Regions from separate parts of the Bacillus luti genome, predicted to be linked through region 1. Evidence: a T-box and tRNA genes for the amino acid it is inferred to sense, from the RefSeq annotation. Region 1 holds a T-box; the other regions hold tRNA genes.

The links. A T-box is a leader RNA that pairs with one kind of tRNA and senses whether it is charged. The one in region 1 lies ahead of trpS (tryptophan--tRNA ligase), so its partner is inferred to be a tRNA-Trp.
Region 2: it encodes a tRNA-Trp, which carries the amino acid that the T-box ahead of trpS (tryptophan--tRNA ligase) is inferred to sense. The anticodon was not compared.
Region 3: it encodes a tRNA-Trp, which carries the amino acid that the T-box ahead of trpS (tryptophan--tRNA ligase) is inferred to sense. The anticodon was not compared.

The regions. Positions count from the first base shown of each region.
Region 1 covers NZ_CP040336.1:3,928,503-3,935,350, forward strand. The annotation lists gene opp3C (oligopeptide ABC transporter permease) at 1-611, opposite strand, end outside; gene opp3b (oligopeptide ABC transporter permease) at 608-1,537, opposite strand; gene EUC40_RS19945 (peptide ABC transporter substrate-binding protein) at 1,665-3,320, opposite strand; gene EUC40_RS19950 (DUF3899 domain-containing protein) at 3,640-4,020, shown strand; T-box leader at 4,126-4,342, shown strand; gene trpS (tryptophan--tRNA ligase) at 4,417-5,406, shown strand; gene EUC40_RS19960 (YjbA family protein) at 5,690-6,436, opposite strand; gene EUC40_RS19965 (DUF2268 domain-containing putative Zn-dependent protease) at 6,579-6,848, opposite strand, start outside.
Region 2 covers NZ_CP040336.1:4,585,353-4,592,200, forward strand. The annotation lists gene EUC40_RS23175 (YebC/PmpR family DNA-binding transcriptional regulator) at 122-841, opposite strand; tRNA gene EUC40_RS23180 (tRNA-Leu) at 1,810-1,891, opposite strand; tRNA gene EUC40_RS23185 (tRNA-Cys) at 1,902-1,972, opposite strand; tRNA gene EUC40_RS23190 (tRNA-Gly) at 1,991-2,065, opposite strand; tRNA gene EUC40_RS23195 (tRNA-Gln) at 2,071-2,145, opposite strand; tRNA gene EUC40_RS23200 (tRNA-His) at 2,209-2,284, opposite strand; tRNA gene EUC40_RS23205 (tRNA-Trp) at 2,304-2,377, opposite strand; tRNA gene EUC40_RS23210 (tRNA-Tyr) at 2,385-2,468, opposite strand; tRNA gene EUC40_RS23215 (tRNA-Thr) at 2,479-2,554, opposite strand; tRNA gene EUC40_RS23220 (tRNA-Phe) at 2,573-2,648, opposite strand; tRNA gene EUC40_RS23225 (tRNA-Asp) at 2,658-2,733, opposite strand; tRNA gene EUC40_RS23230 (tRNA-Met) at 2,737-2,813, opposite strand; tRNA gene EUC40_RS23235 (tRNA-Val) at 2,838-2,913, opposite strand; tRNA gene EUC40_RS23240 (tRNA-Glu) at 2,919-2,993, opposite strand; tRNA gene EUC40_RS23245 (tRNA-Ser) at 3,011-3,102, opposite strand; tRNA gene EUC40_RS23250 (tRNA-Asn) at 3,105-3,179, opposite strand; rRNA gene rrf (5S ribosomal RNA) at 3,188-3,303, opposite strand; rRNA gene EUC40_RS23260 (23S ribosomal RNA) at 3,404-6,325, opposite strand; rRNA gene EUC40_RS23265 (16S ribosomal RNA) at 6,472-6,848, opposite strand, start outside.
Region 3 covers NZ_CP040336.1:4,380,056-4,386,903, reverse strand. The annotation lists rRNA gene EUC40_RS22330 (23S ribosomal RNA) at 1-1,106, shown strand, start outside; rRNA gene rrf (5S ribosomal RNA) at 1,208-1,323, shown strand; tRNA gene EUC40_RS22320 (tRNA-Val) at 1,328-1,403, shown strand; tRNA gene EUC40_RS22315 (tRNA-Tyr) at 1,412-1,495, shown strand; tRNA gene EUC40_RS22310 (tRNA-Gln) at 1,507-1,581, shown strand; tRNA gene EUC40_RS22305 (tRNA-Lys) at 1,586-1,661, shown strand; tRNA gene EUC40_RS22300 (tRNA-Leu) at 1,676-1,756, shown strand; tRNA gene EUC40_RS22295 (tRNA-Gly) at 1,786-1,860, shown strand; tRNA gene EUC40_RS22290 (tRNA-Leu) at 1,877-1,965, shown strand; tRNA gene EUC40_RS22285 (tRNA-Arg) at 1,969-2,042, shown strand; tRNA gene EUC40_RS22280 (tRNA-Pro) at 2,053-2,126, shown strand; tRNA gene EUC40_RS22275 (tRNA-Ala) at 2,142-2,214, shown strand; tRNA gene EUC40_RS22270 (tRNA-Ser) at 2,235-2,327, shown strand; tRNA gene EUC40_RS22265 (tRNA-Ser) at 2,385-2,477, shown strand; tRNA gene EUC40_RS22260 (tRNA-Met) at 2,500-2,576, shown strand; tRNA gene EUC40_RS22255 (tRNA-Asp) at 2,580-2,655, shown strand; tRNA gene EUC40_RS22250 (tRNA-Phe) at 2,664-2,739, shown strand; tRNA gene EUC40_RS22245 (tRNA-Thr) at 2,749-2,821, shown strand; tRNA gene EUC40_RS22240 (tRNA-Trp) at 2,828-2,898, shown strand; tRNA gene EUC40_RS22235 (tRNA-Ile) at 2,909-2,985, shown strand; tRNA gene EUC40_RS22230 (tRNA-Asn) at 2,993-3,067, shown strand; tRNA gene EUC40_RS22225 (tRNA-Glu) at 3,069-3,140, shown strand; gene EUC40_RS22220 (CBS domain-containing protein) at 3,271-3,690, shown strand; gene EUC40_RS22215 (DUF3965 domain-containing protein) at 4,160-5,311, shown strand; gene EUC40_RS22210 (hypothetical protein) at 5,553-5,885, opposite strand; gene EUC40_RS22205 (SH3 domain-containing protein) at 5,891-6,848, opposite strand, start outside.

The DNA.
Region 1 (6,848 bases):
AGTGTAATCGACCAAATACCAGATCCCATAATGATTACCATTAAAATTACGATGATTAAGTATGGAATACCGTTAATAATCTCCATAATACGTTGCATAATATTATCTACTCTACCGCCATAGAATGCTGAAACTCCTCCGTATGCAACCCCAATTACTAAGTCAATTGCTGCTGCTAAAAGAGCGATATATAATGATACGCGTGTACCTTCCCATGTTCTTGTCCATAAGTCACGGCCAAGGTCATCTGTACCAAACCAGAAGTACTCTTTAATATCACGTTTTGCATATTGGTCAACACCATATTGATCTGTACCGTCAAATGGTAACCAATGAACATTTTCAATAACTGGAATTTTCGGTGGTAATTTCGCACGACCTAAATCTTGCTCTTTATACGAGTGTTTACTTACCACAGGTCCGAAAATCGCTAATAGTGTGATGATAACTAGTAATACAAGACCAAGCATCGCACCTTTATGTTGGAACAAACGTCTTCTTACATCTTGCCAAAACGTTAAGCTTGGACGGGCAATGACTTCATTATCAACATTATTTTGATTTGCTTGTTGAAATAGATCTGGAGATAATTTTTGTACATCTTTCATCATTTTTTCCCTCCCGCTAAACGAATACGAGGATCAATAATTCCGTATAAAATATCGACAATGAAAATAACTAAAATGAAGATTGCACTATAGAAAATCGTAGTTCCCATAATAACTGTATAGTCATTTAAAGTAATCGATTTAACGAATTGTTCCCCAAGTCCAGGTACAGCGTAAATTTGCTCGATAACAAGTGTCCCTGTAATTAACGCAGCAACCATCGGTCCTAAAATTGTTACAACTGGAATTAACGCGTTACGAAGTGCGTGTTTTACAATGATAACACCTTGGCTAATCCCTTTTGCTTTCGCTGTTAAAATATAGTCAGACTGCATAACTTCAATTAATTCTGCACGAGAGAAACGTGCGATTGTTGCGATAACTCCCATTGATAATGCAATTGTAGGCATTACAGTAAACTCTGGTCCTTTCCAGAAGGCTACTGGGAACCAACCAAGTTTTACCCCTACGAAATACTGCAGTAATGCGGCGAATACGAATGATGGTACTGACATTCCGAGTACCGAAATAACTGTGGCACTATAATCCACCCACGTATTATTACGAAGTGCAGCAACAATACCTAAAATTAATCCGATAAATGTTCCTAATATAATCGCTTGTAAACCAAGTTGTGCGGATGGTCCAATACGATCCACAATCATGTCTGTTACTGGACGGTTATCATATTGGAATGATACCCCTAAATCACCTTGTGCTAAGTTACCTAAGTAACGTGCATATTGAACTGGTACTGGATCATTCAATCCGTATTTTTCAAGAATGATTTCTTTTTGTGCCGGTGATAGCTTCTCCTGGTTTTTAAGCGGAGAACCCGGAAGTAATTTCATCAAAAAGAAAGTCAGTGTAGTAATTAAAAATAATGTCAAAGCCATGTACACGAAACGTTTTAATACATAACGTCCCATAGTCAAGCACCTCCCCGTTTTTCTCAAAAGCAATAAGATAGTTTAAAATATTCTTACTTTTATTTTTTTAAAATAAGAGCATATGCCCATCATAGGCATATACCCCTGTAAACGATGGAAAAAAAGATTATTTTTGTTCAACAGATGCCCATTTGTAAGTTAATTTACCACCATAGTTGATTGGGATAATATCTTTTACAGCACCTTTTACTACATACGCTGAACCTTTTTGGAAGATCGGAGCGATAACCGCATCCTCTTTAATTAGCATTTTCTCTACTTCTAAAAGGTTGTTCCAGCGAGCTTGTAAATCTTTTGTATCTGTTTTAGCTTTCAGAATTAACTCATCATATTTCGGATTAGCATATCCTGTTTTATTTTGAGAACCATTCGTAACAAACATATCTAAATATGAGATTGGATCTGGGAAATCTGGTCCCCAAATACCAAACGCAATATCATATTGCTGAGAATCTTCTAATTTATTTTTTTGTGCGAATGGCTGCTGTTTCATTTTAATCGTTAAACCAGGTAAGTTCTTTTCCATCTCACCTTTTAAGAATTCACCAACTTTTTTAGCATCTTCATTATCAAAGTTTAAGAATTCTAGTTCAATTTTATCAGTGCCAAGCTCTTTCTTCGCTGTTTCCCAAAGCTTCTTCGCTTCTTTTGGATTTGTTTCAACTAACTTTCCATTTTCAGCTCGGAAATCTTTTTTATTCGGGCCTTCAGCGAAATCTTTTCCAACAAATCCGTAAGCTCCAATTGCACCGTTATTTAAAATAACTTTTGCAATGTTATCACGGTCAAATGACATTGAAATTGCTTTTCTTAAGTTTTTATTACTTAAGTACTGATTACTTTGATTAAATCTTAAGTAAGCAACCCCTGCTTCTTTTCTTGTTTGGAACTCTGGACTCTGTCTAAATTTATCAACAAATTCCGACGTTAAAGCCGCACGATCAATCGCGTTTGTCTCATATAAATTTACATCAGTTGCTGTATTTTTTACAATATTAAAATTGATCTCTTCGATTTTAACCGTTTTATTATCCCAATACGAAGGGTTCTTCTTGAATTGGAAACTTTGTTCATGTTTCCAATCACTCATTACGAATGGCCCGTTATATAGTGTTGTATTTGCCTCTAAACCGAACTTATCACCTTGTGCTTTTACAAAGTTTTCATTTAGTGGGTAAAACACTGGATAAACTGTTAAATCAATAAAGTAAGGAACAGGGTTGTCTAATTCCACTTCTAATGTATAATCATCAATCGCTTTTACACCTAATTGGTCAGCAGGTAATTCTTTTTTATGAATCTTCTCTGCATTTTTAATATCAAACATAATGTACGAATACGTCGCTTTTGTCTCTGGATTTACTGCTCTTTTCCATGAATACACAAAGTCTTTAGCTGTTACAGGTTCCCCATTCGACCATTTCGCATCTTTTCTTAACTTAAATATGTATTTCTTCCCATCATCTAGCTTTTCAACATCTTCAGCAACTCCAGGCATTCTCTTTTGATCTTTGCCCGTACGATACAAACCTTCCATCGTATTATTTAAAGCTGTAGAAGATGAAGAATCAGATGCTAATGATGCATCCATTGACGGAATTTCAGATAACTCTGTTAAATTAAGAATCTGTTTTCCGTTACTACTACTAGTAGCGTTCTCTTTCCCTTTTGCTTTTGCGTCATCTTTTTGGTAGCTACACGCGCCAAGCAACATACTTGCAGTTAAAGTTGATGCAAGTAATAACGGTATCTTTTTCTTCATGTTGTGTTGCCTCCCCTAATTGCACTTCCTGTACCCTCACTTGTTAAAAAGTAGAATTGAAAGAATAATCTCCAAGTTTCTACAATTTTCATTATACATATAATACGACGATTGTGAATATAGTTTTTTGTTTTTTTGTTAAAATTTTTAATAAAATGTTTATATTTTTATTTTTCTGTAAAGGTATACGTTAACATTGCTACCATCATCTTGAAATCAGACCTTTAATTGCGTATAATTTTCAAAAAATTAATTCTAGTACTTATTATAGCTTTTATAGTATAATAATTCTAGTAATATTTTGACGGAGGGGAATATTTTGAATAAAGTTTTTTTTCATACTTGTATACTAATTTTTATAGCGATAATTGCTTCTAGTATTGGCGCATTCCTCATTTCATCTCAATTTTTGTTGAACTTTGTCAATATCTCGTTTTATATCGCACTATTTTTTATTCTGGTTGGTGGTTTTTTATACATATTTCAAAATGGATTTTTTAATGTAACTCTTTACGCCTTCCAAAAAGTATTTGGTACGAACAAAAAAATAGACTCTTTAATTGAGGAAGCAGAGGAACCTGTTAATAAGAAAGAACGTATTTATAAAACATATTCATTCAAATGGACGTATCCTATATGTATTACAGGTATCGTACTTGGGGTGTTCTCGACTCTCATTAGCTTTACTATTTTGATGTAGTTTGCAAACACTATCCCATATGATATAATTATCAGCAAAACATTTTGTTATAAAACTTTAGTTCTTTCATATTAAAAGAGCTCAAGTAACAATAAATAAATTTATATGTATGCGATGATAAAGAAGAGTACATATTGAGGCAATTTCAGAGAGCTTGTGGTTGGTGTGAACAAGTAATTGTACAATGTGGAATGGGCTTTTGAGCACCAAACCGAACCGAAAGTAGTAGGCTTTGGCGTTATATCCAAACGTTATTATGGATTAAAGAGATTTCACAGTAGTGAAATAATTAGGGTGGTACCGCGGTCCATTCGTCCCTATCATTTTTGGGATGAATGGGCTTTTTTGTTTGCCTTCTCTTCCCCATCACGCATTCAATTTTAGGAGGAATTACTTATGTCAGTTATCTTTTCTGGTATTCAGCCGAGTGGAACGATTACACTTGGAAACTATTTAGGAGCAATGAAGCAATTTACAGAGCTTCAAAACGAACACGACTGTTATTTCTGTATTGTAAACCAACATGCTATTACAGTACCTCAAGATCCCGTACAACTTCGTAAAAACATCCGCAGTCTTGCTGCACTTTATGTAGCATGCGGCATCGATCCTGAAAAAGCTACTTTATTTGTACAGTCAGAAGTACCAGCACACGCTCAGCTAGGCTGGATCATGCAATCTGTTGCTTACGTTGGAGAATTAGAGCGTATGACGCAATATAAAGATAAAGCATCAGGTAGAGATTCAGTTCCAGCTGGATTACTTACGTATCCACCATTAATGGCTGCTGATATTTTACTTTATAACACAGAAATCGTACCAGTTGGTGACGACCAAAAGCAACATATTGAATTAACACGCGACTTAGCAGAGCGTTTCAACAAACGTTACCGTGAAATCTTCACAATGCCTGAAATTCGCATTCCAAAAGTAGGAGCTCGCGTTATGTCATTAACAGAGCCAACGAAAAAAATGAGTAAATCTGATCCAAATCCAAAATCAATGATCAGCATGCTTGATGAGCCAAAAACAATCGAAAAGAAAATTAAAAGTGCTGTAACTGATTCTGAAGGTATCGTGAAATTTGATAAAGAAAACAAACCTGGTATCTCTAACTTATTAACAATTTACTCTTCATTCTCTGGAAAAACAGTTGAAGAAATTGAAACAATGTATGAAGGAAAAGGATACGGTGATTTCAAAGGCGACTTAGCTCAAGTAGTCGTAGAAGCAATTCGCCCAATCCAAGACAAATATAACGAACTAATCAACTCACCAGAACTAGACGAAATTCTAGACAAAGGTGCCGAAAAAGCAAACCGCGTCGCATTCAAACAACTACGCAAAGTAGAAAACGCAATGGGATTAAGTAGAAAACGTAGGTAACATATAAAGCGGAAGCGGCTCGTTCAGAATGTGAGGGGGATGGAGCTCCTGACGTAGAGGCGCTTTTTGCCTCGCAGGAAGGCGCGAAGCCACCGAACATTCTTGCCGCTGGAGCTGGATTTTATATAAAGCGGAGGCAGCTCGTTCAGCTCTGACTGGCTAAGGTTCTTTCGCATAGAAGACGCTTTTTGTCTTCTTATGCGGAAGGTTCTTAGACACGAAGAGCTTGCTGCCGGAGCTAGATTTCTACAAATTAAAAAAAACCGCCAATTGGCGGTTTTTTTTAATTTACCTTCTGCTCATTTTCCATTTCCCATAACTTTTCAAAAAATGGCTGTCCTTTTACAAGGCGCTCGCATAATTGTTCATGCTTCTCAGACCAGCCTGATTTCGCTTCATCATATAATCTAGCCCAAATATCTTCAAATTCCATATGTTGAACTGTTCCATATTCTGATGGATCCCACTCTGTGTACCAATAGCGAATCTCAGCTGTATTTTTCGTTGTATGTAATTGATCTAACGCCATAAATAATAATTGTTTTAACTGTCTTTCTTTACGAGTCAAACCATTCATAATGAAAGGAGATGGTGATAAAATATGATGCTCTTTTTCTGTTTCTTCTACTTGGAACTCATACTTTTCCGCTTGTACGTTTTCTACCATCTCATATACCATCTGCTCTTGGCGAGGTATAAGTCTGCTTTTTCGAATTGGCACATTGTAGCCAATTGAATCAATCGCAATAATTCCTTTTCCATCTGTAACTACAAAACAATATTCCTGTTGCAAACGTTCGTGATTTTTACGAATATAAGCCTTATGATGTACGTCTTCCAATAACTTTTGTGGAAGCTCTAACAATTCGTTCTCGATGTAATGATATAATGTGGAATCTACTTTTAATAATGGCACTTGATCTAATAGTTCAATCGTATCATCTTTCCGCCATTCGTAAAAATGACAAACGTTATACCCATTTTCTTCACCTTCAAACCAATTTACCCATACATCATGTAGATATAACATTCTCTACCCCTCACTTCACTACTGTTTGTACCAATCATTATGTTCATTTTTGCTTAACTTTATTCCACTTAAGGAAATATATTCTAATTATTATTTTTTCTTCTATAATATTAAAAAAAACAGGAGATATAGCCCCTGTTTTTTATGGAACATGAAACGTATTTGCTTTATCCAATATTTCTTTCGCATCTATAGATAATAAAGATAGTGTATCTTCTTCCAATGCTACACAATCTTTTACAATATGAAAGCCAAGCGCATAACCAAGCATTTTCGGATAAGAATGAAGACCATTTAATAAGATATCATGCTCCCTTGTTCCTCGTTTTATCGTTATTCTTTCGTGTACAACGTTCCTCCAATAATAAAGTGCTTCTTCTTTTGAAAGGTACGTCGTCCACGGCGCATTATT
Region 2 (6,848 bases), 660 kb from region 1:
TTTCATATATTCCTATAAGAATATTCCCTTTCTACAACAAAATACCTTTAATAATTCATCACCTTAATTAACTTCGTAAAAAAAGCCCCTATCCGTTAAAAGATAAGGGGCTTCTATCATATTATTCTCCTAAGTCTACGTTATGGTAAACTTGTTGTACATCTTCTAAGTCTTCTAATGCATCAACCATTTTTTCAAATTGTGTTTGTGCATCTTCAGGAAGTGTTACATCATTTTGTGCAAGCATTGTTAATTCTGCAACTGTAAACTCCTCAACACCAGCATCTTTAAGTGCTGATTGTACTGAATGGAATTGATCAGGTTCAGCATACACGATAACAGCATCTTCTTCTTCTAGAATGTCACGTGCATCCACATCTGCTTCCATTAAAATTTCAAGAACTTCGTCTGATGTTTTACCTTCAAGACCGATAACAGCTGTCGCATCAAACATGTATGCTACAGAACCGTTTACGCCCATGTTACCACTGTTTTTGCTAAATGCAGCTCGTACATCTGCAGCAGTACGGTTTACGTTATTTGTTAACGTATCTACAATTACCATAGATCCATTTGGTCCAAAGCCTTCGTAACGAAGCTCGTCATAATTTTCTTCTGAGCCGCCTTTTGCTTTTTCAACCGCACGATCAATAATTGTTCTTGGTACATTGTATGTTTTCGCACGCTCTAATACGACTCTAAGCGCTTGGTTTGATTCTGGATCTGGCTCGCCTTGTTTTGCTGCCACATAAATTTCGCGTCCAAATTTCGCATATATACGGCTTGTATTTGCATCTTTTGATGCTTTTTTTTCTTTAATGTTGTTCCATTTACGGCCCATACTTTCCACTCTCTTTCCGGTTTTAAATCTACATAAAGATATTAATATGAAATATAATGCGTATTCAACACATTTTTAAAAGAAATATAAAAAGTTCATTTTTGATTCATATTACAGACATAATATAAATCACTATCATTTTGTTCTTTCGACAAGTTATATTATACATGAATTCCTACATTTATTACGAATTTTAGAATCACATAGCATAATTTAGCAAAAAGACTTTAATATTTCTGTTAGAGTCTTTTTGCATCGCGGGTACCAATGGTCGGGGGCAAACCGATATTCCCGAAAGAATACGAGTTTGAGTCGGTTATAGGATTGAATTCTCAGTTCAACCCATCAGAAACATCGATATATACGTTCTTGAACATTCAATTTTAATTTAAACAACGTTATCACATACGACTATCTTATAAACGAATATATTTCGTTTATAAGGGTTCATTAAGTTGAGTAGTTCGACATAAAACGAGCTTCTTCCTTTTTATAATATGTAACATATTATTGCCCTTACAAAAAACAATACGATATACAAGAGAGTGTTTACACTTTATCTATTATATTTCTTATATAATCAGGATATTTATTCAAATTATGCACTATATCACTTACAAATTTTTCTAATCTGACTATTCTATAGTCACTTATACGTATGATTATATTATTAGCTCGTAAAACAAATTTAGGAATTGAACCCGTTTTATCCTGATGTAAGTAAGAGCAGCTGGCGAATTGAGGATTATTATAATTAGGATATAAATAAAAATTCATTAAGGTAAGTATCCATCCATTTCAATTATATCCTCCTGCAAGTGTTAAAAGTTATTTTTCAACATAATCAATACCATGTGTATTGATTCTTATACCATATATTCCATCTTTAAATATAGAGCGATCTTCTAAGAATACGAAAAAACGGCTCCTACTGAACGTAAGAGCCGTTTAAATCAACGTTTGTTTGATACCGATGGTCGGGGTCGAACCGACACTCCCGAAGGAACACGATTTTGAGTCGTGCGCGTCTGCCAATTCCGCCACATCGGCACAAAAGAAAAGGCGGCAACCGGATTTGAACCGGTGATAAAGGTTTTGCAGACCTCTGCCTTACCACTTGGCTATGCCGCCATATGAAATTAATTTTATTGGAGCGGAAGACGGGATTCGAACCCGCGACCCCAACCTTGGCAAGGTTGTATTCTACCACTGAACTACTTCCGCAAAAATGGCTGGGCTAGCTGGATTCGAACCAGCGCATGACGGAGTCAAAGTCCGTTGCCTTACCGCTTGGCTATAGCCCATTGATTTCTTAATTAATTATATGTAAGTATCCATTATATTATTTGTCATTTTTAAAATAAAAATGGGGCGACTGATGGGAATCGAACCCACGAATGCCGGAGCCACAATCCGGTGCGTTAACCACTTCGCCACAACCGCCATGTTGTGTAAATATATTTGGCAGGGGCAGTAGGAATCGAACCCACACTGGAGGTTTTGGAGACCTCAGTTCTACCTTTAAACTATGCCCCTATGTAAATGGTGGAGGGGGGCAGATTCGAACTGCCGAACCCGAAGGAGCGGATTTACAGTCCGCCGCGTTTAGCCACTTCGCTACCCCTCCGAAACTTACATGGTGCCGGCTAGAGGACTTGAACCCCCAACCTACTGATTACAAGTCAGTTGCTCTACCAATTGAGCTAAGCCGGCGTATTTTATTAAAATAAATGGTGGCTCGGGACGGAATCGAACCGCCGACACGAGGATTTTCAGTCCTCTGCTCTACCGACTGAGCTACCGAGCCTTATTAAAATGGCGGTCCCGACCGGGGTCGAACCGGCGATCTCCTGCGTGACAGGCAGGCATGTTAACCACTACACCACGGGACCATTTGGTTGCGGGGACAGGATTTGAACCTGCGACCTTCGGGTTATGAGCCCGACGAGCTACCGTGCTGCTCCACCCCGCGATAATATTATTCATATAAGTTATATGGTGGAGGATGACGGGATCGAACCGCCGACCCCCTGCTTGTAAGGCAGGTGCTCTCCCAGCTGAGCTAATCCTCCAAAAGTGGTGACCCGTACGGGATTCGAACCCGTGTTACCGCCGTGAAAGGGCGGTGTCTTAACCACTTGACCAACGGGCCAAATATTATAAATCCTATGGCGGAGAGCAAGGGATTCGAACCCTTGATACGCTTGTGACGTATACACGATTTCCAATCGTGCTCCTTCGGCCAACTCGGACAGCTCTCCAATGGCTCCGCAGGTAGGAATCGAACCTACGACCGATCGGTTAACAGCCGATAGCTCTACCGCTGAGCTACTGCGGAATAATATTGCCTGGCAACGTCCTACTCTCACAGGGACAAGGTCCCAACTACCATCGGCGCTAGAGAGCTTAACTTCCGTGTTCGGTATGGGAACGGGTGTGACCTCTCTGCCATCATTACCAGACATTATTCTTTTGAGACAATCATTATTATAACTGATTCACTTTAAAAGTCAACAAGTTTTTTATGTTCTCTCAAAACTAGATAACATTGCTTCATATTATATGGTTAAGTCCTCGATCTATTAGTATTCGTCAGCTCCACATGTCACCATGCTTCCACCTCGAACCTATCAACCTGATCATCTTTCAGGGATCTTACTAGCTTACGCTATGGGAAATCTCATCTTGAGGGGGGCTTCATGCTTAGATGCTTTCAGCACTTATCCCTTCCGCACATAGCTACCCAGCTATGCCCTTGGCAGAACAACTGGTACACCAGCGGTGCGTCCATCCCGGTCCTCTCGTACTAAGGACAGCTCCTCTCAAATTTCCTACGCCCACGACGGATAGGGACCGAACTGTCTCACGACGTTCTGAACCCAGCTCGCGTACCGCTTTAATGGGCGAACAGCCCAACCCTTGGGACCGACTACAGCCCCAGGATGCGATGAGCCGACATCGAGGTGCCAAACCTCCCCGTCGATGTGGACTCTTGGGGGAGATAAGCCTGTTATCCCCGGGGTAGCTTTTATCCGTTGAGCGATGGCCCTTCCATGCGGAACCACCGGATCACTAAGCCCGACTTTCGTCCCTGCTCGACTTGTAGGTCTCGCAGTCAAGCTCCCTTATGCCTTTGCACTCTACGAATGATTTCCAACCATTCTGAGGGAACCTTTGGGCGCCTCCGTTACACTTTAGGAGGCGACCGCCCCAGTCAAACTGCCCACCTGACACTGTCTCCCGGGTCGATAAGACCCGTAGGTTAGAATTTCAATACAGTCAGGGCGGTATCCCACCAGCGCCTCCACCGAAGCTAGCGCTCCGGTTTCAATGGCTCCCGCCTATCCTGTACAAACTGTACCAAAATTCAATATCAGGCTACAGTAAAGCTCCACGGGGTCTTTCCGTCCTGTCGCGGGTAACCTGCATCTTCACAGGTACTATAATTTCACCGAGTCTCTGGTTGAGACAGTGCCCAAATCGTTACACCTTTCGTGCGGGTCGGAACTTACCCGACAAGGAATTTCGCTACCTTAGGACCGTTATAGTTACGGCCGCCGTTTACTGGGGCTTCAGTTCAGAGCTTCGCTTACGCTAACCCCTCTCCTTAACCTTCCAGCACCGGGCAGGTGTCACCCCCTATACTTCGCCTTACGGCTTCGCAGAGAGCTGTGTTTTTGCTAAACAGTCGCTTGGGCCTATTCACTGCGGCTTTCCGTTAAGAAAGCACCCCTTCTCCCGAAGTTACGGGGTCATTTTGCCGAGTTCCTTAACCAGAGTTCTCTCGCACACCTTAGGATTCTCTCCTCGCCTACCTGTGTCGGTTTGCGGTACAGGCACCTTTTATCTCGCTAGAAGCTTTTCTTGGCAGCGGGGAATCAAAGACTTCGCTCCATAAGGAGCTTCCCCATCACAGCTCAGCCTTCACGATAAGCGGATTTGCCTACTTATCAGCCTAACTGCTTGGACGTGCACAACCAATCGCACGCTTCTTCTATCCTTCTGCGTCCCTCCATTGCTCAAACGATAAAGAGGTGGTACAGGAATATCAACCTGTTGTCCATCGCCTACGCCTGTCGGCCTCGGCTTAGGTCCTGACTAACCCTGAGCGGACGAGCCTTCCTCAGGAAACCTTAGGCATTCGGTGGACGGGATTCTCACCCGTCTTTCGCTACTCATACCGGCATTCTCACTTCTAAGCACTCCACCAGTCCTTACGGTCTGACTTCACTGTCCTTAGAACGCTCCCCTACCACTGATACCATTGGTATCAATCCGCAGCTTCGGTGGTGTATTTAGCCCCGGTACATTTTCGGCGCAGAGTCACTCGACTAGTGAGCTATTACGCACTCTTTAAATGGTGGCTGCTTCTAAGCCAACATCCTAGTTGTCTAAGCAACTCCACATCCTTTTCCACTTAATACACACTTTGGGACCTTAGCTGGCGGTCTGGGCTGTTTCCCTTTTGACTACGGATCTTATCACTCGCAGTCTGACTCCTAAGGATAAGTCATTGGCATTCGGAGTTTGACTGAATTCGGTAATCCGATGAGGACCCCTAGTCCAATCAGTGCTCTACCTCCAAGACTCTTACACTTAAGGCTAGCCCTAAAGCTATTTCGGGGAGAACCAGCTATCTCCAGGTTCGATTGGAATTTCTCCGCTACCCACACCTCATCCCCGCACTTTTCAACGTGCGTGGGTTCGGGCCTCCATTCAGTGTTACCTGAACTTCACCCTGGACATGGGTAGATCACCTGGTTTCGGGTCTACGACCACGTACTAAACGCCCTATTCAGACTCGCTTTCGCTGCGGCTCCGCCTCTTCAGCTTAACCTCGCACGGGATCGTAACTCGCCGGTTCATTCTACAAAAGGCACGCCATCACCCATTAACGGGCTCTGACTATTTGTAGGCACACGGTTTCAGGATCTCTTTCACTCCCCTTCCGGGGTGCTTTTCACCTTTCCCTCACGGTACTGGTTCACTATCGATCACTAGGGAGTATTTAGCCTTGGGAGATGGTCCTCCCAGATTCCGACGGAATTTCACGTGTTCCGCCGTACTCAGGATACATTCAAGAGAGAACGAAGTTTCGACTACGGGGTTGTTACCCTCTACGACGGACCTTTCCAGGTCGCTTCGTCTACCTCGTTCCTTTGTAACTCCGTATAGAATGTCCTACAACCCCAAGAGGCAAGCCTCTTGGTTTGGGCTATGTTCCGTTTCGCTCGCCGCTACTCAGGAAATCGCATTTGCTTTCTCTTCCTCCAGGTACTTAGATGTTTCAGTTCCCTGGGTCTGTCTTCCTTACCCTATGTATTCAGGTAAGGATACCATACCATTACGTATGGTGGGTTTCCCCATTCGGAAATCTTCGGATCAAAGCTTACTTACAGCTCCCCGAAGCATATCGGCGTTAGTCCCGTCCTTCATCGACTCCTAGTGTCAAGGCATCCACCGTGCGCCCTTTCTAACTTAACCAAACTAAAAATTAAAAAATATGAGCTACACTGTTATCTAGTTTTCAAAGAACATACATTTATATATGAGAGATAGTTCTCTCAAAACTGAACAAAACGAAACACGGAAACTTATATTGATGAACAGCGTTCATCAATTCTCCATAGAAAGGAGGTGATCCAGCCGCACCTTCCGATACGGCTACCTTGTTACGACTTCACCCCAATCATCTGTCCCACCTTAGGCGGCTGGCTCCAAAAAGGTTACCCCACCGACTTCGGGTGTTACAAACTCTCGTGGTGTGACGGGCGGTGTGTACAAGGCCCGGGAACGTATTCACCGCGGCATGCTGATCCGCGATTACTAGCGATTCCAGCTTCATGTAGGCGAGTTGCAGCCTACAATCCGAACTGAGAACGGTTTTATGAGATTAGCTCCACCTCGCGGTCTTGCAGCTCTTTGTACCGTCCATTGTAGCACGTGTGTAGCCCAGGTCATAAGGGGCATGATGATTTGACGTCATCCCCACCTTCCTCCGGTTTGT
Region 3 (6,848 bases), 450 kb from region 1:
TCTCTGCGAAGCCGTAAGGCGAAGTATAGGGGGTGACACCTGCCCGGTGCTGGAAGGTTAAGGAGAGGGGTTAGCGTAAGCGAAGCTCTGAACTGAAGCCCCAGTAAACGGCGGCCGTAACTATAACGGTCCTAAGGTAGCGAAATTCCTTGTCGGGTAAGTTCCGACCCGCACGAAAGGTGTAACGATTTGGGCACTGTCTCAACCAGAGACTCGGTGAAATTATAGTACCTGTGAAGATGCAGGTTACCCGCGACAGGACGGAAAGACCCCGTGGAGCTTTACTGTAGCCTGATATTGAATTTTGGTACAGTTTGTACAGGATAGGCGGGAGCCATTGAAACCGGAGCGCTAGCTTCGGTGGAGGCGCTGGTGGGATACCGCCCTGACTGTATTGAAATTCTAACCTACGGGTCTTATCGACCCGGGAGACAGTGTCAGGTGGGCAGTTTGACTGGGGCGGTCGCCTCCTAAAGTGTAACGGAGGCGCCCAAAGGTTCCCTCAGAATGGTTGGAAATCATTCGTAGAGTGCAAAGGCATAAGGGAGCTTGACTGCGAGACCTACAAGTCGAGCAGGGACGAAAGTCGGGCTTAGTGATCCGGTGGTTCCGCATGGAAGGGCCATCGCTCAACGGATAAAAGCTACCCCGGGGATAACAGGCTTATCTCCCCCAAGAGTCCACATCGACGGGGAGGTTTGGCACCTCGATGTCGGCTCATCGCATCCTGGGGCTGTAGTCGGTCCCAAGGGTTGGGCTGTTCGCCCATTAAAGCGGTACGCGAGCTGGGTTCAGAACGTCGTGAGACAGTTCGGTCCCTATCCGTCGTGGGCGTAGGAAATTTGAGAGGAGCTGTCCTTAGTACGAGAGGACCGGGATGGACGCACCGCTGGTGTACCAGTTGTTCTGCCAAGGGCATAGCTGGGTAGCTATGTGCGGAAGGGATAAGTGCTGAAAGCATCTAAGCATGAAGCCCCCCTCAAGATGAGATTTCCCATAGCGTAAGCTAGTAAGATCCCTGAAAGATGATCAGGTTGATAGGTTCGAGGTGGAAGCATGGTGACATGTGGAGCTGACGAATACTAATAGATCGAGGACTTAACCATATAATATGAAGCAATGTTATCTAGTTTTGAAAGAATATAAAAAACTTGTTGACTTTAAAGGTTAAATAAGTTATAATGATTCTTGTCTTAAATGAATATAGTCTGGTAATGATGGCAGAGAGGTCACACCCGTTCCCATACCGAACACGGAAGTTAAGCTCTCTAGCGCCGATGGTAGTTGGGACCTTGTCCCTGTGAGAGTAGGACGTTGCCAGGCAAATGGAGGATTAGCTCAGCTGGGAGAGCACCTGCCTTACAAGCAGGGGGTCGGCGGTTCGATCCCGTCATCCTCCACCATATATGTCGGAGGGGTAGCGAAGTGGCTAAACGCGGCGGACTGTAAATCCGCTCCTTCGGGTTCGGCAGTTCGAATCTGCCCCCCTCCACCATTCTTAATTAATGGGCTATAGCCAAGCGGTAAGGCAACGGACTTTGACTCCGTCATGCGCTGGTTCGAATCCAGCTAGCCCAGCCATTAAGAGCCATTAGCTCAGTTGGTAGAGCATCTGACTTTTAATCAGAGGGTCGAAGGTTCGAGTCCTTCATGGCTCACCATTTTAATAAAATATGCGGGTGTGGCGGAATTGGCAGACGCACTAGACTTAGGATCTAGCGCCTTTGGCGTGGGGGTTCGACTCCCTTCACCCGCACTTTTAATAAAATAACTCAAACATGTCTTGCGGAAGTAGTTCAGTGGTAGAATACAACCTTGCCAAGGTTGGGGTCGCGGGTTCGAATCCCGTCTTCCGCTCCAATTTTCAATATGACATGCCGGGGTGGCGGAACAGGCAGACGCACAGGACTTAAAATCCTGCGGTGGGTGACCACCGTGCGGGTTCGACCCCCGCCCTCGGCACCATATGCGCCCGTAGCTCAATTGGATAGAGCGTTTGACTACGGATCAAGAGGTTAGGGGTTCGACTCCTCTCGGGCGCGCTTTTATTAACGGGAAGTGGCTCAGCTTGGTAGAGCACCTGGTTTGGGACCAGGGGGTCGCAGGTTCAAATCCTGTCTTCCCGATATTCCCAAAAACATGGGGCCTTAGCTCAGCTGGGAGAGCGCCTGCCTTGCACGCAGGAGGTCAGCGGTTCGATCCCGCTAGGCTCCACTTTATTTATTATATGTCTCGGAGGTATACCCAAGTTCGGCTGAAGGGATCGGTCTTGAAAACCGACAGGCGGTGAGAATCGCGCGGGGGTTCGAATCCCTCTACCTCCTCCATTTTCTTTTTAAATGGATTAGATACATGTAATAATAAAATATTTCTTTTTCCTTCATGGAGGTATACCCAAGTTCGGCTGAAGGGATCGGTCTTGAAAACCGACAGGCGGCGAGAGTCGCGCGGGGGTTCGAATCCCTCTACCTCCTCCATTTTTTTAAAATTTTATATTGTCGCGGGGTGGAGCAGCACGGTAGCTCGTCGGGCTCATAACCCGAAGGTCGCAGGTTCAAATCCTGTCCCCGCAACCAAATGGTCCCGTGGTGTAGTGGTTAACATGCCTGCCTGTCACGCAGGAGATCGCCGGTTCGACCCCGGTCGGGACCGCCATTTATGTTGGCTCGGTAGCTCAGTCGGTAGAGCAGAGGACTGAAAATCCTCGTGTCGGCGGTTCGATTCCGTCCCGAGCCACCATTTTTTTTTGCCGACTTAGCTCAATTGGTAGAGCAACTGACTTGTAATCAGTAGGTTGGGGGTTCAAGTCCTCTAGTCGGCATCATTTAGGGGCATAGTTTAAAGGTAGAACTGAGGTCTCCAAAACCTCCAGTGTGGGTTCGATTCCTACTGCCCCTGTAAAGTATATGGGCCTATAGCTCAGCTGGTTAGAGCGCACGCCTGATAAGCGTGAGGTCGATGGTTCGAGTCCATTTAGGCCCACCATATATATTCCGCAGTAGCTCAGTGGTAGAGCTATCGGCTGTTAACCGATCGGTCGTAGGTTCGAGTCCTACCTGCGGAGCCATGGCCCGTTGGTCAAGTGGTTAAGACACCGCCCTTTCACGGCGGTAACACGGGTTCGAATCCCGTACGGGTCATACAAAAAAGAGTCAGCAATATGCTGACTCTTTTTTATTATGTGCAATCCTCTTTTATCATCTTATTTTCCTGAAATAAATAAAGGGATTTAGGAAAAACTATGGTATGTATTAAAAGGAGGAGATAAAAATGACACGAGTTCGAGAATTTATGAGTACTCATATAGTACATTGTACACCGTTAGACAATGTATATGAGGCTGCTGTAAAGATGAAAGAAGAATCGGTTGGATTGATTCCTGTTGTTGAAAATGAACAAGTTGTTGGGCTTGTTACTGATCGAGATTTGGTTGTTCGAGGGATTGCAGAGAAGCATCCTGGGTCTAATAAAATTACAAATGTAATGACAACAAATATTGTTTCAGTTTCTCCAGATGATGCTATTGAAAAAGCTACAGAATTAATGGCACAATATCAAATTAGACGATTACCAGTAGTTGAGAATGGTCAATTAGTTGGGATGTTAGCACTAGGTGACTTAGCTATAAGAGAATCGACAGATGATCAAGCTGGATTTGCTTTAGGTGAAATCTCGGAGCATACAGAATAAAGTGAATCCTTAATGAATGGGGCCTTAATGCCCACAAATAGCAAGATAAATTATGTATGAAGAGCGGATACATCATTCTAGTATATATAGATTAAACTAATATGCTAGAGTGACGTATCTAGGGCATTATATAATAGGTATACAGTTAATATTTTCGACAGTTTTTTAAAATTTTTCATTCCTAATTTTTAATAAGAGAAAAAATGATATACTGATAGGTATAAGGGTTATGATAGATTTTGAATATAACAATATTAATTGGTAATGATGTAATAATGAATTAATATTTCCTATGTAGATAAAGTGAAACTTTAATCATTGTGGGGGCTATTCCAAAATGATTATGAGTTGAACCAATCGGGCTTTTACGGGCATTTATCTCCCAACTAAATTCATAGCATTCGCTGAATTTTGAGGTGGGAGTCTTACTTGGTCGCAAATAGCGGGATAAAAAGGGAAGGGGAATTATATGAAGGCTGTACAAGGCGATCCAAATTGGAATTTGGTTACAGATACATATATAGAACCAAATAATTTCGCTGAATTATTTTCTTTGCTTGTACCTTGTCACCCAAAAGGTGAAGGGAACGAGCGGACTATATTAGCGTGGAAAGAAAAAGAATTTTATAAAGAAGAAAATTTAGCGGCATTTATCGTATATGGAATAAATAAAGTGAAAAATTTACCGCAGTTTCATAAAGATGAAATTCCAACTTTAGTACGTATTCTTCGTTTATGCCAAGAGATTGGTTGGTATGAAGAGGCAAATACTTTTATGATAACTCAAGGGCTAGATGAATTTGTCCAAACTTCATTGGAATATGAAACATGGGATCTTTTGACGCAAGCGGTTGCTTTAAACTATTTAATTATTAAATACCGTATTGGTGAATTAACAGATAGGGATGTAGAAATTTGGGATAGAGTTAAATTTAATGAGGAATGTATAAAAGATTGTAAGCATTTATTATCTCATAAAGAAGTATTGGAATTTACATTCTTTTATATGTGTAAAAGAGCGAAGTTACTGTCAAAAGAGCAATTAAATAGTGATATGATGAGTCTAGCGATGTATTGTAATACTTTTGTTTATGATTTATATACACATGACTTATTACGAAAATATCGTAAGTGTACAGACTTCTTATCATATTATGGACCGAGTCAAGCGGTGTTAGCCTGTCAACGAGCTGTACTTGCTCAAATTTCCGATCGATTAGACCCATTAAAGACAACGCATGTAGATGATTATTTATATGTGATGAAAGAAATGATGGAGCATATGACGATAGGGGTAATGGACCGATATGGTCATTTTATCGGAAAGCTACTATCATATGTACCATTTTTTGAAATGATTCAAGTTCCGCAGCATGCATATTACTGTGAAGAATTACTGTATATTTGTAAGGGCATTGAATATAAGGAAGAGATATTACGCAATTATATATTTATACAATTACATGATTGTTTACCATCATTCTTTAAACTATTTCTTAAAAATAAGCGTTATGCAACTATTCATGATATTTTATTCTATTGGTGCGACGATGAACAAAGAATGAGCTTAGAGAAAAAATATAATCTGAGTTTTATTTATGAAAAATATGCTTGTGGATAAACAGTACTGTTTATATGAAAAATTAATATAAATTAAAAAGGATCTCAAGTTTATGTGAGATCCTTTTTTTGTTAGTAAAACAAGGAGAAAGTAATTAAGATGAGAAATAACATTCCATAAAGGAGAAGTTGTGCAGTATAACTTCCTTGTATACCGAAAAAAGTATTCATTTTTTCATATAAATTCAATATATATTTCATTGGAGTATCTTTGAAAGATTGGTACACAGTGTCTCCTCTTTCTAAGCTTCTTGTTCATGTTTTTTATTATTAGGGACATTCACGTATCTAGCTATGAATAATAAAATAGCCATAAAAAATACAGGAAATACGGTAGATAAATACAAACCGTTACTAATTACATTTGTTATAAGGGCACTTAATAGAAAAAGAGCGTTATAAATGTGTGCAATTTTTTGTTTTAGTTGCACTTGGAATGATTCCATCATAATTTCTAAAGTAACAAAAGCAATGATAATAGATAAAAATACAGTGTTTGTATTATAAATGATTAAACAACAGATTAAGCCTAAAAAGGCCAAGTATTCAATTAAGAGAGGTATATTGCGTGGCATACAATTTACCTAACTAAATATGGCAGTGGATTGACTGCATTTGTTTTTTCAAAATTCCATTCTCCATTGTGTAACTCAAAGTGGAGATGTTGTCCGTATGAATGCCCTGTATTTCCCATATGACCTAATAGTTGTCCAGTTTGTACTTGATCACCGGCTTGTACAGTGCGATCTTTCATATGAGCATAAACTGTTGTATATAATTTCCCATTAATTTGATGGGCGATGAACACGACATTACCATAACTAGCCGAATAATAAGACTTCACAACTTTACCTGCAGCGGCAGCTTGAATGGATACGTTCCCTTGAGCTGCAATATCTATACCATAATGCATTTGTTCCCAGCGCATATCAAAGGTTGAGCTAACTCTTCCTTGAGCAGGGAATTTGAAAGCTGCTGGAATGGATGAAGGTTGAGCGGTTTTAGCTTGTGATTGCGGTTGGTTTTGTACTACATAGTGTTTTGCCACATATCCGTACCCTGTACCAAAACGAATTTTATACCAAGTTCCTACAGTTTCTACTACTTGCACTTGTGTACCATTTTGTAATGAACCAAGTAGAGAACTACTTGTACTAGCATTACTACGTACATTGAGTTTTGGTGTTGCAACTGTGTACTTCGTATTATTTTGAACTGTAATTCCTTTTACTAAAGGTTGTGAGCCATTAGATATGAATGCTTTTTGTACATAACCTGTTTGACCATTATGTAAAATCTTATACCATTCACCTTGTTCTTCTTGAATGGTAACGAACTTTCCATTCGGTAATACATCTAAAATTGAAGATTCTAGATTAGGTTCAGAGCGAACGTTTAATGCATTAGCATTGACGATGTATTGATTATTAGATTGAAGTTTGTTTTTTAGTAGAATAGTATCTTTTTGCACGTAACCTACTTTATTATTAACAGATACTTTATACCAATCATTCGTTTTTTCAAGTATGTTCACTTTC